Azotobacter salinestris: one gene and its partner. The protein of the gene in region 2 binds, or shares a complex with, the protein of the main gene of each other region. Links are inferred from orthologs where the notes say so. Each region holds a gene or a part of one and is shown on either strand. Other genes may lie near its edges. The genes, in order: GCU53_RS06285 and holA.

What was found.
Region 1: the proteins of holA (region 2) and GCU53_RS06285 are in contact, whole or in part, in a cryo-EM structure (PDB 8GIZ), measured with the Escherichia coli proteins. The link is inferred for Azotobacter salinestris from one-to-one orthologs.

The regions. Positions count from the first base shown.
Region 1 is NZ_CP045302.1:1,337,997-1,344,142, forward strand. What follows is about bases 1,002-4,000. They hold GCU53_RS06285 (DNA polymerase III subunit delta'), read right to left. Parts: upstream 2,995-4,000; coding sequence 2,008-2,994; downstream 1,002-2,007. Other genes in these bases: GCU53_RS06275 (TatD family hydrolase), read right to left, coding at 1,002-1,613; GCU53_RS06280 (PilZ domain-containing protein), read right to left, coding at 1,617-1,973; tmk (dTMP kinase), read right to left, coding at 2,987-3,619; mltG (endolytic transglycosylase MltG), read right to left, coding at 3,616-4,000. In the rest of the region: GCU53_RS06270 (aminotransferase class V-fold PLP-dependent enzyme), read left to right, coding at 1-607; more of GCU53_RS06275, read right to left, coding at 828-1,001; more of mltG, read right to left, coding at 4,001-4,692; pabC (aminodeoxychorismate lyase), read right to left, coding at 4,699-5,514; fabF (beta-ketoacyl-ACP synthase II), read right to left, coding at 5,514-6,146. UniProt on the Escherichia coli protein: Part of the beta sliding clamp loading complex, which hydrolyzes ATP to load the beta clamp onto primed DNA to form the DNA replication pre-initiation complex.
Region 2 is NZ_CP045302.1:3,663,584-3,669,542, reverse strand. The notes cover bases 2,146-4,957. They hold holA (DNA polymerase III subunit delta), read left to right. Parts: upstream 2,146-2,937; coding sequence 2,938-3,978; downstream 3,979-4,957. Other genes in these bases: GCU53_RS17160 (YfbU family protein), read right to left, coding at 4,108-4,695; GCU53_RS17170 (LPS-assembly lipoprotein LptE), read left to right, coding at 2,274-2,900; leuS (leucine--tRNA ligase), read left to right, coding at 2,146-2,221. In the rest of the region: more of leuS, read left to right, coding at 1-2,145; alternative ribosome rescue factor ArfA, read left to right, coding at 4,988-5,149; GCU53_RS17150 (thermonuclease family protein), read right to left, coding at 5,342-5,959. UniProt on the Escherichia coli protein: Part of the beta sliding clamp loading complex, which hydrolyzes ATP to load the beta clamp onto primed DNA to form the DNA replication pre-initiation complex.

The DNA of each region.
Region 1 (6,146 bases), 2.3 Mb from region 2 along the record:
GCTTTGCGTCGACGCCATCCAGCAGCTCGGCGCCCTGCCCTTCGATGTGCGTGCCTGCGACTGCGCCTTTGCCATGGCCGACGGGCACAAGTGGATGCTCGGCCCGGAGGGGCTCGGGGTGTTCTACTGCCGCAGCGACCTGCGCGAGCAGCTCAAGCTGCACGAATACGGCTGGCACATGCTGGAGAACGCCGGCGACTATGATCGTATCGAGTGGGAGCCGGCACGCACCGCTCGGCGCTTCGAGTGCGGCAGCCCGAACATGCTCGGCGCCGTGGCGCTGGAAAGCAGCCTGTCCCTGCTGGAACAGGTCGGCATGCTCAACGTCGCCCAGGGATTGCACGAGCGACTGGCCTGGCTCGAAGAGGGCCTCCTGCGTATCCCCGGCCTGCGCCTGCACAGTCCGCGCGATCCCGAACGGCGCGCCGGCATCCTGACCTTCGCCCTGGACGGCTGGGACAACCAGCAGCTGTTCGAGCGTCTCAAGCGCGAGCAGATCGTCTGTGCCCAGCGTGGTGGCGGAATCCGTCTGTCGCCGCATTTCTACACGCCGACCACGGTAGTCGACGAAACGCTGGCGATCCTGCGCCAGTTGGCATCCGGCTAGGTACTCAACAATGGCGGAAGTATTCCAAAACCGTTTAAAAAATGAACAGCTCGTACTGGACTGGAGCCGATCCGGAGCGATACTTCCCCTACTGACATGGCATTCCCCCGATGCCAAGCCAGCCGGAGGCACCGAGGAACGCGTGCCTTCGCTTACTCCTAACGCTTTTGACCCGGTTTCCTCCCCCAGACTCCGGGTTTTTTTTGCATGGCGGAAAGTCTCAGCAGACGACCCGTGCCAACGGAAACAGGCGCCGGAAGTTGTCGGTGGTCTGCTCGGCCAGCGTCTCGAAGGAAACGCCGCGCAGTTCGGCGAGAAACTCCGCGACTTCGCGCACGTATTGCGGCAGGTTGGGCTTGCCTCGATGAGGGACCGGCGCCAGATAGGGCGCGTCGGTTTCCACCAGCAGACGATCCGCCGGCACCCGGCGCGCCACTTCGCGCAGGGCCTCGGCATTGCGGAAGGTGACGATGCCGGACAGCGAGATGTAGAAGCCGAGATCCAGCGCCGCCCGGGCCATCTCCCAGTCCTCGGTGAAGCAATGCAGCACGCCGGCCTGCGGCAGTGCGGCCTCGCGCAGCAGCTGCAGGGTATCGGCACGTGCCGCGCGGGTGTGCACGACGAGCGGCTTGCCGGTCAGGCGCGCCGCCTCCAGATGCAGACGGAAGGCCTGCTGCTGCAGGGCCGCGGACTCCGGCTGATAGTGATAGTCCAGCCCGGTCTCGCCGATGGCGACCACCCGCGGATGGGCGAGCTCGCCGAGCAGCCAGTCGAGGGCGGGCACGGCATCGGGCTCGACGTCCAGCGGATGCACTCCGACCGAACAGTCCACATCGCTATGCGCTTCAGCCAGCGCCTTGACCGCGGCCGCGTTGTCCGCGCTCACGCCGATGCACAGGAAATGTCCGACGCCGCAGGCACGGGCGGCGTCCAGCGCGGCGTCCAGGGAACCGCCATGGGCGGCGAGATCGAGACGATCGAGATGGCAGTGGGAGTCGACCAGCATGGGTTACATCGTATGGGTGGGACGGTCCGACTTCAGGGCGCCGGCCAGATAGGTTTCGATCTTGTTGCGCGCCACGTTGTCGCCGTCGCCGAACTGCACGCCGACCCCGGCGGCGCGGTTGCCCTGGGCACCGGGCGGGGTGATCCAGACGACCTTGCCGGCGACCGGGATCTTCTCCGGCTCGTCCATCAGGCTGAGCAGCAAGAAAATTTCGTCGCCGAGCTTGTAGCTCTTGTTGGTGGGGATGAACAGACCGCCATTCTTGAGAAAGGGCATGTAGGAAGCATAGAGGACCGACTTATCCTTGATCGACAGGGGCAGGATGCCATTACGCGATCCCAGACCGGGTGGCAGGCTCATGCAGGTTTCCGGATGGCTGATTCAGGTGCCGATTCTAGCCCGGCCCGGGCAGGCTTGCCCACTGTACGAGCAAGGCCTCGAGAAGCAGGGCACGGTTGAGATTGGCCTTGGCGAGCACCTTCTGGCGCTGCGCCAGCAGCCAGTCCTGCATGGCCAGCACCCGGGGCAGCGTGCTCTTCTCCGCCAGGTAGCGGACGACCTTGGCCATGTCGTCCAGGCCCAGGCCCTGTTCGTCGCCGGTCAACTGATAGCGCAGGATCAAAAGGCTCCAGTCACAGAACCAGTCGAACAGCAGCAGCAGCGGCACGCCGTTCCAGGCCTCGGCGAGCTGGCTGGCGCCGGCCTGCTGCTTGAGCAGCTGCTTCACGCCCTCCACTATCCGCGCACGCTGCTCGCGCACCCCTTCGCCGTGCAGCTTCAGAGCGGATAGCGGCGAACCACCGGCCAGGGCGAGCAGTTCCCCCAGCTCCGCGTCGCTCTGCTCTGGCAGGGCCCGGCGCAGCCAGGCCAGGCTGTCGGCGGCTCCCGGCAACGGACAGGCCTGCTGCACGCAGCGGCTCCTGATGGTCGGCAGCAGCCGGCTCGGCTGGTGGCTGATCAGCAGCAGCACGCTCTCTCCGGAAGGCTCCTCGAGGCTCTTGAGCAGGGCATTGGCGGCGTTCGGGTTCATCGCCTCGGCCGGCTCCAGCAGGACCACCTTGCGGCCGCCGAGCTGTGCCGTCTGCACGACGAACTCCACCAGATCGCGCACCTGATCGACCCGGATCGCCTTGTCCGCCTCCTCAGGCTCCAGCAGAAAATGATCCGGATGGCTGCCGGCTTGCAGCAGACGACAGGACTTGCATTGGCCGCAGGCTTCCAGGCCGGCCGGACTCTGGCACAACAGACGGGCGGTCAGGCGCTCGGCCAGCGCCCGCTTGCCGATGCCGGCCGGACCATGCAGCAGATAGGCATGGGCGTGTCGACCACGGCTGGCCAGGCGCTGCCACAGTGCCTGCTGCCAGGGATAGACCTCAGGCACCGCGCAGCTCCAGCAACCGCGGGAGCAGGTCATCCAGCGTGCGCTGGACATCCGCCAGGGGCCGCCCCGCATCCACCACCCGATAGCGGGCCGGATCGCTTGCCGCGCGGCGCAGGTAAGCCTGACGCACCGCCTCGAAGAAGGCGCGCCCCTCCTGTTCGAAACGATCCAGGCGGCCGCGGGCGGCGGCACGGACCAGTCCCATCTCGACCGGCAGGTCGAAGACCAGGGTCAGGTCAGGCCGCAGGTCGCCCTGCACGAAACTCTCCAGGATCGCGATGCGCTGCTCGGGGACGCCGCGGCCACCGCCCTGGTAGGCGTAGGAAGCATCGGTGAAGCGGTCGCAGAGCACCATGGCGCCCCGCGCCAGCGCCGGGCGGATCACAGCGGCCAGGTGCTGGGCGCGGGCAGCGAAGACCAGCAGCAGCTCGGTGTCCACCGCCATCGCCTCGCTGCTGGGCGCCAGCAGCAGTTCGCGGATGCGCTCGGCCAGCGGCGTTCCGCCCGGCTCGCGGGTCAGCACCACCTCACGGCCGGCGGCACGCAAGCCTTCGGCGAGGTATTCGCGATTGGTGCTCTTGCCGGCCCCCTCCGGGCCCTCGAGGGTAATGAACAGGCCGCTCACGGATTTTCCTCACTGTCCTGCTGCACGGAGCGCTCCAGCGCCTCGGGCGATGGGCTGGAGCGATAGTCGGCGCGGCGCTTGAGCTGGTAGTCGCGGACCGCCTGATTGTGCGCCTCAAGGGTCTCGGAAAAGACATGGCTGCCGTCGCCGCGGGCGACGAAATACAGCTCGCGGCCCTCCGCCGGGTGCAGCGCCGCATTGATCGCTTCGCGCCCCGGCAGGGCGATCGGCGTCGGCGGCAGGCCGGGCTGGACGTAGGTGTTGTAAGGGGTGGCCGCGACCAGATCGGCGCGCCCGAGCTTGCCGTTGTAGCGCTCGCCCAGACCGTAAATGACCGTGGGATCGGTCTGCAGCAGCATGCCCTGCTCCAGGCGCCGCACGAACACGCCGGCGATCTGCTTGCGCTCGCGGGGGATGCCTGTTTCCTTCTCGATGATCGAAGCCATGATCAGCGCCTCGTAGGGGGTTTCGTAGGGCAGGTTCGGCGATCGCTCGGCCCACTCCTCGGCGAGCACCTGTTGCAGGCGGGCATGGGCCTGCTTGAGCAACTCGAAATCGCTCATGCCGCGCACATAGCGATAGGTATCGGGAAAGAAGCGCCCCTCCGGATGGGCATCCGGCTGGCCGAGTCGGGCCATCAGCTCGGCATCGGAAAGCCCTGCCAGGGACTGCTCCAGCTTGTCGGCCCGCGCCAGTGCGGCCCGTACCTGACGGAAGCTCCAGCCCTCGACCAGGGTCAGGTTGTACTGCACCACCTCGCCACGCTGCCAGAGATCGAGCAGCTCGACGGCCGTCATACCTGGCTCCAGGCGATATTCGCCGCTACGCATACCTTGTTCGGACAGATTGAAGCGCCAATACAGGCGCAGCCAGAAGCTCCCGCGCAACAGCCCCTCGTCCTGCAGACGATTGAGCAGGCCACCGGGCGTGGCGCCGCTCGGAACCTCCAGCAGGCGCTCCTCGGAGAGCTTCAGGGGTTGTTCGAGTGCGGCCCTCTGCTGCCAGACGGCGAACGCCAGGAGCAGTCCACCCGCCAGCAGGCCACTTTCCAGCAGCAGCAGCCATTTTCGCATCACGTATCAGGAGTCCAGTAGCTTGCAGATCAGGCCCTGCAGTTTACGGGTGAGCGTGCCGACCGGCCAGTCGTGTCCTTCGAACCCGCGCACAGGCCAGATGCCATAGAGGCTGTTGCAGAGAAAAACCTCGTCCGCCGCCAGCAGTTCGGCGAGGTCGATATCACGTACCTGCGCCGGAATGCCCACCCGCTCCGCCTGCTCGAGGATCTCCGCACGCATGACCCCGGCAACCCCGCAGCGCTGCAGGCCGGCAGTCAGCAGGACACCATCCCGGATCAGGAACAGATTGCTGAAAACCCCTTCGATCACCCGGCCGGACAGGTCGCGCATCAACCCCTCGGCATGCTCGGCATCCTGCCACTCGGCACGAGCGAGTACCTGCTCCAGGCGATTGAGATGCTTGAGTCCGGCCAGTCGGGGCTGCTCGGCCAGACGGGTGCTGCAAGGATAGAGCCGTATGCCCTGCTCGGCATTAGCCGACGGATATTGCGGCGGTGGACTGCCGAGGAGGATACGTCGCGGCCGCGACGGCTGGGAAGCCGCATAGCCACGCAGGCCGTCTCCGCGGGTCAGCAGCAGCTTGGCCACCCCCTCGCCCAGCTCGGCCGAGAAGGCCAGCAGCTCGGTACGGATCAGCGGCAGGTTTCCGGGAATGGCCAGCCTGGCACAGCCCTCGGCAAGACGCGCCAGGTGCCGCTCCAGCAGAAGCGGCTGTCCCCGACGCACGGCGATGGTCTCGAACAGACCGTCGCCGTAGGCCAGTCCCCGGTCGGTCAGAGGCAGCGACTCGCCAGGCTGGCCATCGATCCAGCAGGGCATCAGCCAACAAACCGGCGGAACACCAGCGAGCCGTTGGTGCCGCCGAAGCCGAAGGAGTTGGAGAGTACCACGTCGATCGGCAGGCTCTTGGCTTCATGGGCCACGAAATCCAGGTCACAGCCCACATCAGGCTCATCCAGGTTGATGGTCGGCGGAGCGACCTGATCGCGTATCGCCAGCACGCTGAAGATGGCCTCGACCGCACCGGCAGCACCGAGCAGATGACCAGTCATGGATTTGGTCGAGCTGACCGACAGCCGATAGGCACTCCCGCCGAAAACCGACTTGAGTGCCGCCACCTCGGCCAGATCGCCAGCCGGCGTCGAGGTGCCATGGGCATTGATGTACTGGACCTGGTCGACGTTCAGGCCGGCATCGTGCAGGGCGTTGCGCATGCAGCGGGCTGCACCGGCGCCATCCTCCGGCGGCGAGGTCATGTGGAAGGCATCGCCGCTCATGCCGAAGCCGACCAACTCGGCATAGATGTTGGCGCCCCGCGCCCTGGCATGCTCCAGCTCCTCCAGCACCAATGCACCGGCGCCGTCGGAAAGCACGAAGCCATCCCGCCCCTTGTCCCACGGGCGGCTGGCGCGCGCCGGATCGTCGTTGCGGGTGGACAGTGCCCGGGCCGC
Region 2 (5,959 bases):
CTACTACCGCTGGGAGCAGTGGCTGTTCACCAGGCTGTTCGAGAAGGGCGTCATCTACCGCAAGAACGGCACCGTCAACTGGGACCCGGTGGACCAGACCGTGCTGGCCAACGAGCAGGTCATCGACGGCCGCGGCTGGCGCTCCGGCGCGCTGGTCGAGAAGCGCGAGATCCCCATGTACTACTTCCGCATCACCGCCTATGCGGAAGAGCTGCTGCAAAGCCTCGACGAGCTGACCGGCTGGCCCGAGCAGGTCAAGACCATGCAGCGCAACTGGATCGGCAAGAGCTTCGGTGCCGACATCGTCTTCGACTATGACGTCGCCAGCATCGGCGAAGCCGGCCAGCTCAAGGTCTACTCGACCCGCCCGGACACCCTGATGGGCGCCACCTACGTCGCTGTCGCCGCCGAGCACCCGCTGGCCCAGCGCGCCGCCGAGAACAGCCCTGCGCTTGCGGCCTTCATCGCCGAGTGCAAGGCCGGCTCGGTGGCCGAGGCCGACATGGCCACCATGGAGAAGAAGGGCCTGGCCACCGGCCAGTTCGTCGTCCACCCGCTGACCGGCGACAAACTGCCGGTGTTCGTCGCCAACTACGTGCTGTGGGGCTACGGCGAGGGCGCGGTGATGGCCGTGCCGGCACACGACGAGCGCGACTTCGAATTCGCCAACAAGTACGGCCTGCCGATCAGGCAGGCCTACGCTGCCGAAGGCAAGGATTTCAGCACCGCCGAATGGCAGGCCTGGTATGCCGACAAGGAAGGCCTGACCACCGTCAATAGCGGCAAGTACGACGGCAAGAGCTTCACCGAGGCCTTCGACGCCATCGTCGCCGACCTGGAAAGCGCCGCCCACGGCGCGCGCAAGACCCAGTTCCGCCTGCGCGACTGGGGCATCAGCCGCCAGCGCTACTGGGGCTGCCCGATCCCGATCATCCACTGCGACAGCTGCGGCGACGTGCCGGTGCCGGAAGACCAGTTGCCGGTGGTGCTGCCCGAGGACGTGGTGCCGGACGGCACCGGCAGCCCGCTGGCCAGGATGCCGGAATTCTACGAATGCAGCTGTCCGAAATGCGGTGCGCCTGCCAAGCGCGAAACCGACACCATGGACACCTTCGTCGAGTCGTCCTGGTACTACGCCCGCTACGCCTCGCCCACCTATGACCAGGGCATGGTCGACCCGCAGGCGGCCAACCACTGGCTGCCGGTGGACCAGTACATCGGCGGCATCGAGCACGCCATCCTGCACCTGCTCTACGCGCGCTTCTTCCACAAGCTGATGCGCGACGAGGGCCTGGTGTCCTCCAACGAGCCGTTCAGGAACCTCCTGACCCAGGGCATGGTGGTCGCCGAGACCTACTACCGCACCCTGGAGAACGGCGGCAAGGACTGGTTCAATCCGGCCGACGTGGAGGTCGAGCGCGACGCCAGGGCCAAGGTGATCGGCGCCAAGCTCAAGTCCGACGGCCTGCCGGTGGAAATCGGCGGTACCGAGAAGATGTCCAAGTCGAAGAACAACGGCGTCGACCCGCAGGCGATGATCGACGCCTACGGCGCCGACACCTGCCGCCTGTTCATGATGTTCGCCGCCCCGCCGGAGCTATCCCTGGAGTGGTCCGACGCCGGCGTCGAGGGCGCCAGCCGCTTCCTGCGCCGCGTCTGGCGTCTGGCTCAGTCCCATGCCGCCGCCGGCCTGCCGGGCGTGCTGGACAAGGCCCAGCTCTCCGACGCGCAGAAGGACATCCGTCGCGCCATCCACGCGGCGATCAAGCAGGCCAGCACCGATATCGGCCAGCACCACAAGTTCAACACCGCCATCGCCCAGGTGATGACCCTGATGAACGTGCTGGAGAAGGCGAAGGCCGAAAGCGAACAGGACCGCGCCCTGCTCCAGGAAGGCCTGGAAACCGTGGCCCTGCTGCTGGCGCCGATCACCCCGCATATCTGCCATGCGCTCTGGGAGGCCCTCGGCAAGGACGGCCTGATCATCGACGCCGCCTGGCCGGTGGTGGACGAATCGGCCCTGGTGCAGGACACCCTGACCCTGGTGGTGCAGGTCAACGGCAAGCTGCGCGGGGAAATCCAGGTGCCGGCCGGCGCCTCCCGCGAGGAGATCGAGGCCGCCGCCCGCGCCAACGAGAACGTGCTGCGCTTCACCGAGGGCCTGACCATCCGCAAGGTCATCGTGGTGCCGGGCAAGCTGGTCAATATCGTCGCCAATTGATGCGCCGTCCCGGCGGCAAGATGCCGCCGGGGTCATTGCAAGGGGAAACCAGATGATCAAACGTAGCCTCGCGCTCATCGCCCTGACCAGCCTGCTCGGCGCCTGCGGCTTCCAGTTGCGCGGCACCGGCGAGACCGGACGCCTCGCCATCAGCGAGCTCAACGTGAGCGCCCGCAACGCCTACGGCGAAACCCAGCGGATGCTGCGCCGCCAGCTCGAAGCCAGCGGCGTCAAGGTGTATGCCGGCGCACCCTACGAGCTGGTGCTGGCCCGCGAGAAAGAGGAGCGCCGCACCGCCAGCTACACCAGCTCGGCGCGCAGCGTCGAATACGAGCTGACCAGCACCCTCGAATACGAACTGCTCGACGCCCGCAAGCAGCTGCTCGGCAGCAACGAGCTGGAGGTGCAGAAGGTCTACGTCCACGACCAGAACAACATCACCGCCTCGACCCAGGAAGCCCAGCAGCTGCGCGAGGAAATGCGCCGCGAGATGGTCCAGCAGCTGATGCTGCGCCTGCAGCAGCTCACCCCGGAGCGCATCTCCCAGATGGAGGAAGCCGCCAAGGAGCGCGCCCGCGCCGAGGCCCAGGCCGCGGAGGCGGAGCGCCGCGCCCAGGAGCAGCAGCAGGAGGCGCCGCAGCAGTCGCCGCTCGAACTGCCGCCCTCCCTCATGCCCTGAGGCCGCCGGGCGGGGCCCCGGCCCCGCCCCTTCCGCCATGAAGCTTCCTTCCGCACAACTGCCCAGGCAGCTCAAGGACACCCTGGCGCCGATCTACGTGGTCAGCGGCGACGAGCCGCTGCTCTGCCAGGAGGCCTGCGACGCCATCCGCGGCGCTGCCCGCGCCCAGGGCTTCAGCGAGCGCCAGGTGTTCAATGCCGATGCCAACTTCGACTGGAGTCAGCTCTACGAGGCCGGCGCCAGCCTGTCGCTGTTCGCCGAGAAACGCCTGCTGGAGCTGCGCATCGCCAACGGCAAGCCCGGCGACAAGGGCGCCGCGGCGATCCTCGAATACCTGGCCCGTCCCGCCGAGGACAACCTGCTGCTGATCGACCTGCCCAGGCTCGACGCCGCCACCCAGAAGAGCAAGTGGGCCAAGGCGCTGCTCGACAGCCCGCAGGTGCAGTTCGTACAGGTCTGGCCGGTCGATGCCCAACAACTGCCGCAGTGGATCCGCCAGCGTCTGGCCCAGGCCGGGCTGGCCGCCAGCCAGGAGGCTGTGGAGCTGATCGCCGCCCGCGTGGAAGGCAACCTGCTGGCCGCCGCCCAGGAGATCGAGAAACTCAAGCTGCTCGCCGAGGACAACCAGGTCACCGCCGACACCGTGCAGGCGGCGGTGGCCGACAGCGCCCGCTTCGACGTCTTCGGCCTGCTCGACGCCACCCTCGCCGGCCAGGCCGCCCACGCCCTGCGCATGCTCGAGGGGCTGCGCGGCGAAGGCGTGGAGACGCCGGTGATCCTCTGGGCGCTGGCCCGCGAATTGCGCCTGCTGGCCAACCTCGCCCAGCAGTATGCCCAAGGCGTGCCGCTGGAGAAGGCCTTCGCGCAAATGCGCCCGCCGGTCTGGGAAAAACGCCGCCCGCTGCTGACCAAGGCCCTGCAGCGCCACCCGGCAGCACGCTGGAACCAGCTGCTGCTCGACGCCCAGCTGATCGACGCGCAGATCAAGGGCCAGGCCGAGGGCGAGCCGTGGAATGGCCTCGGCCGGCTGACCCTGGCCATCGCCGGCCAGCGCCTGCAGCTGCCGCCGGAACTCTGAGTCGCGTGACAGCCCACAGGCCGGGGGCTTTCCCGAGTACGCCGGAAGCCGAGGAATGGAGGAGCCGAAAGCGACAAGGCCCCGAGATATCGGGGCCTTGTCCGAGAGCCGTATCACATGGCCGAAGGGTCAGGCCCAACGCAGCACATTGGCGTCCAGCTCCATGCTGCTCTTCGGGATGATTCTGGCGTTCAATATTTTCGCCAACGCCTCTACCGACAGCCTGGACGCGTGGCTGGTGTTGTTCGAGATGCGCTCGTACACCGCCAGCATCCGCCGATAGCCGTCGGCCAGGATCCTGTGCGAGTCGGTGTTGCGTCCCTTGAAGATCGGCCAGCGGTTCAGGTCGTCCACGAGGATATGGACAATCTCCCGCAGATCGGCCTCATGGCTGCCATCGAACCCGAGAAACCGGGGGTCACGCCCGAAAGCCGGGGCCAGCTCGGCCAGCCGGTCCTTCCGGGCCTGATCGAACCCGGCATAGGCCTCCTCGATGGCCTCCCACATGGTCAGCACCTCGGCGACGAAGGTGACGGTCTCCGGGGGCTCGATGCCGTCTTCGAACAAACCGGGGTAGGCCCAGCCAAGCGCCCAGCCGTGACCACCCTGGACCATCCGCTGCACGAAGACCGGATCGACGCTGTCGTCGATCCCGAGATGAGCGTGGATGTCGGTGAGCAGGGTGATGATCAGCTTTTGTTGGTTGGAAAATTCCATTTCTACTTCATCCTTGTTTTTGTTTTGGCGGGGATATCAGCATATAGCTCGTCCATCCGGCAAATTCCAGTCATGCTGCCCAGCGGCAGGCAATGGCCTGGCTGGCCTCCGAAGTCTGGAGAGCCTTGCGCCTTGGGCCGGGGGACGCATGAACGCCCCTGCAGAGCGGCTTGCGGGACTGTCCAAGTGCCTGGTCGATGTTCCGACCTCGCAACCGCACCCCCTGGACATCTTTTGACCAGCCACGCATGATGCGCGCGCCTGCACGGGGCAGGCCTACAGGAGGACGCTCATGGCCAAGAAATCCCCTTCCCGGCCGAACAAGGCCAAATCCCTGGTCGCACAGCCCTTGTTCCGCTGCCGCCAGGAACAGCCGAAGAAAGGCAAGGGCAGCTACCGCCGCGAAGCCTTCCGGTCCGACGACCGGGAGGCTTTTGTCTTTCTGGCCGCCTGAAAGGCCCGCGTCCCCTCTCCTCCCCGTTTCCCTCTCGTTCGCCGCCACGGCGGAAATCTCTCCGGCACCCGCCGCAGGTACGCGCCGCGAGCCGTACGTTTTGCAGCTCTTCCCGCCGTGCGCCTCGATGCCCAGGCGTCTCGCCGTGAGCGTTCAGCGTCCCCGCGTGCCGTGCTTTCGGTCGGCCGTACGTCAACAAAGTGACAGCGCTGCCGGGAGATGGGCCTGTCCGGCACTCAAGAACTGAAAGATGGCATCCGGGACCCACCGGGAAATATCCAGACGCCCCGTCATCCACAGGTAAGCGCCACCTGCCAGCGCACCCGCCACCAGCGTCGCCAGCAGCCATGGCCATATCTTCCAGCCCTTTTCAACTGGCCGAGCCTTCCCTTTCCCGAGCTTGCGCCATTCCCACGGTGGCACCCGCTTCGCCTTCGGCAAGGCCCACAGCCCCTGCCTGGCCTTGCGTGCCCGCTCTTCCAGCCGGGCAAACTCCGGCTCCCTGGAATAGTCATGGTAAACCCAGGCATGGCCATGCCTGACCATCTCCTCATTGACGAACGTACGCCCGCGAAAGACCCTGCCGACAATGCGGCCATAGCGATCCCGGGCCGTCTGCTCGATCCTGACGCTCTTGTTGAGCACCATCGCCGCCAGCGCCGCTCTCGCCTCCGCACCATAGGGCTGAGCCTGCTCCGGGGTATCGATGCTGCACAGTCGCACCACCACGGTCAGGCCGTCGCCACAGTTCGCCCTCAAGGTATCCCCGTCGGGAACATGCACCACCTTTGCTTCCAGCAGTTTCTTCCT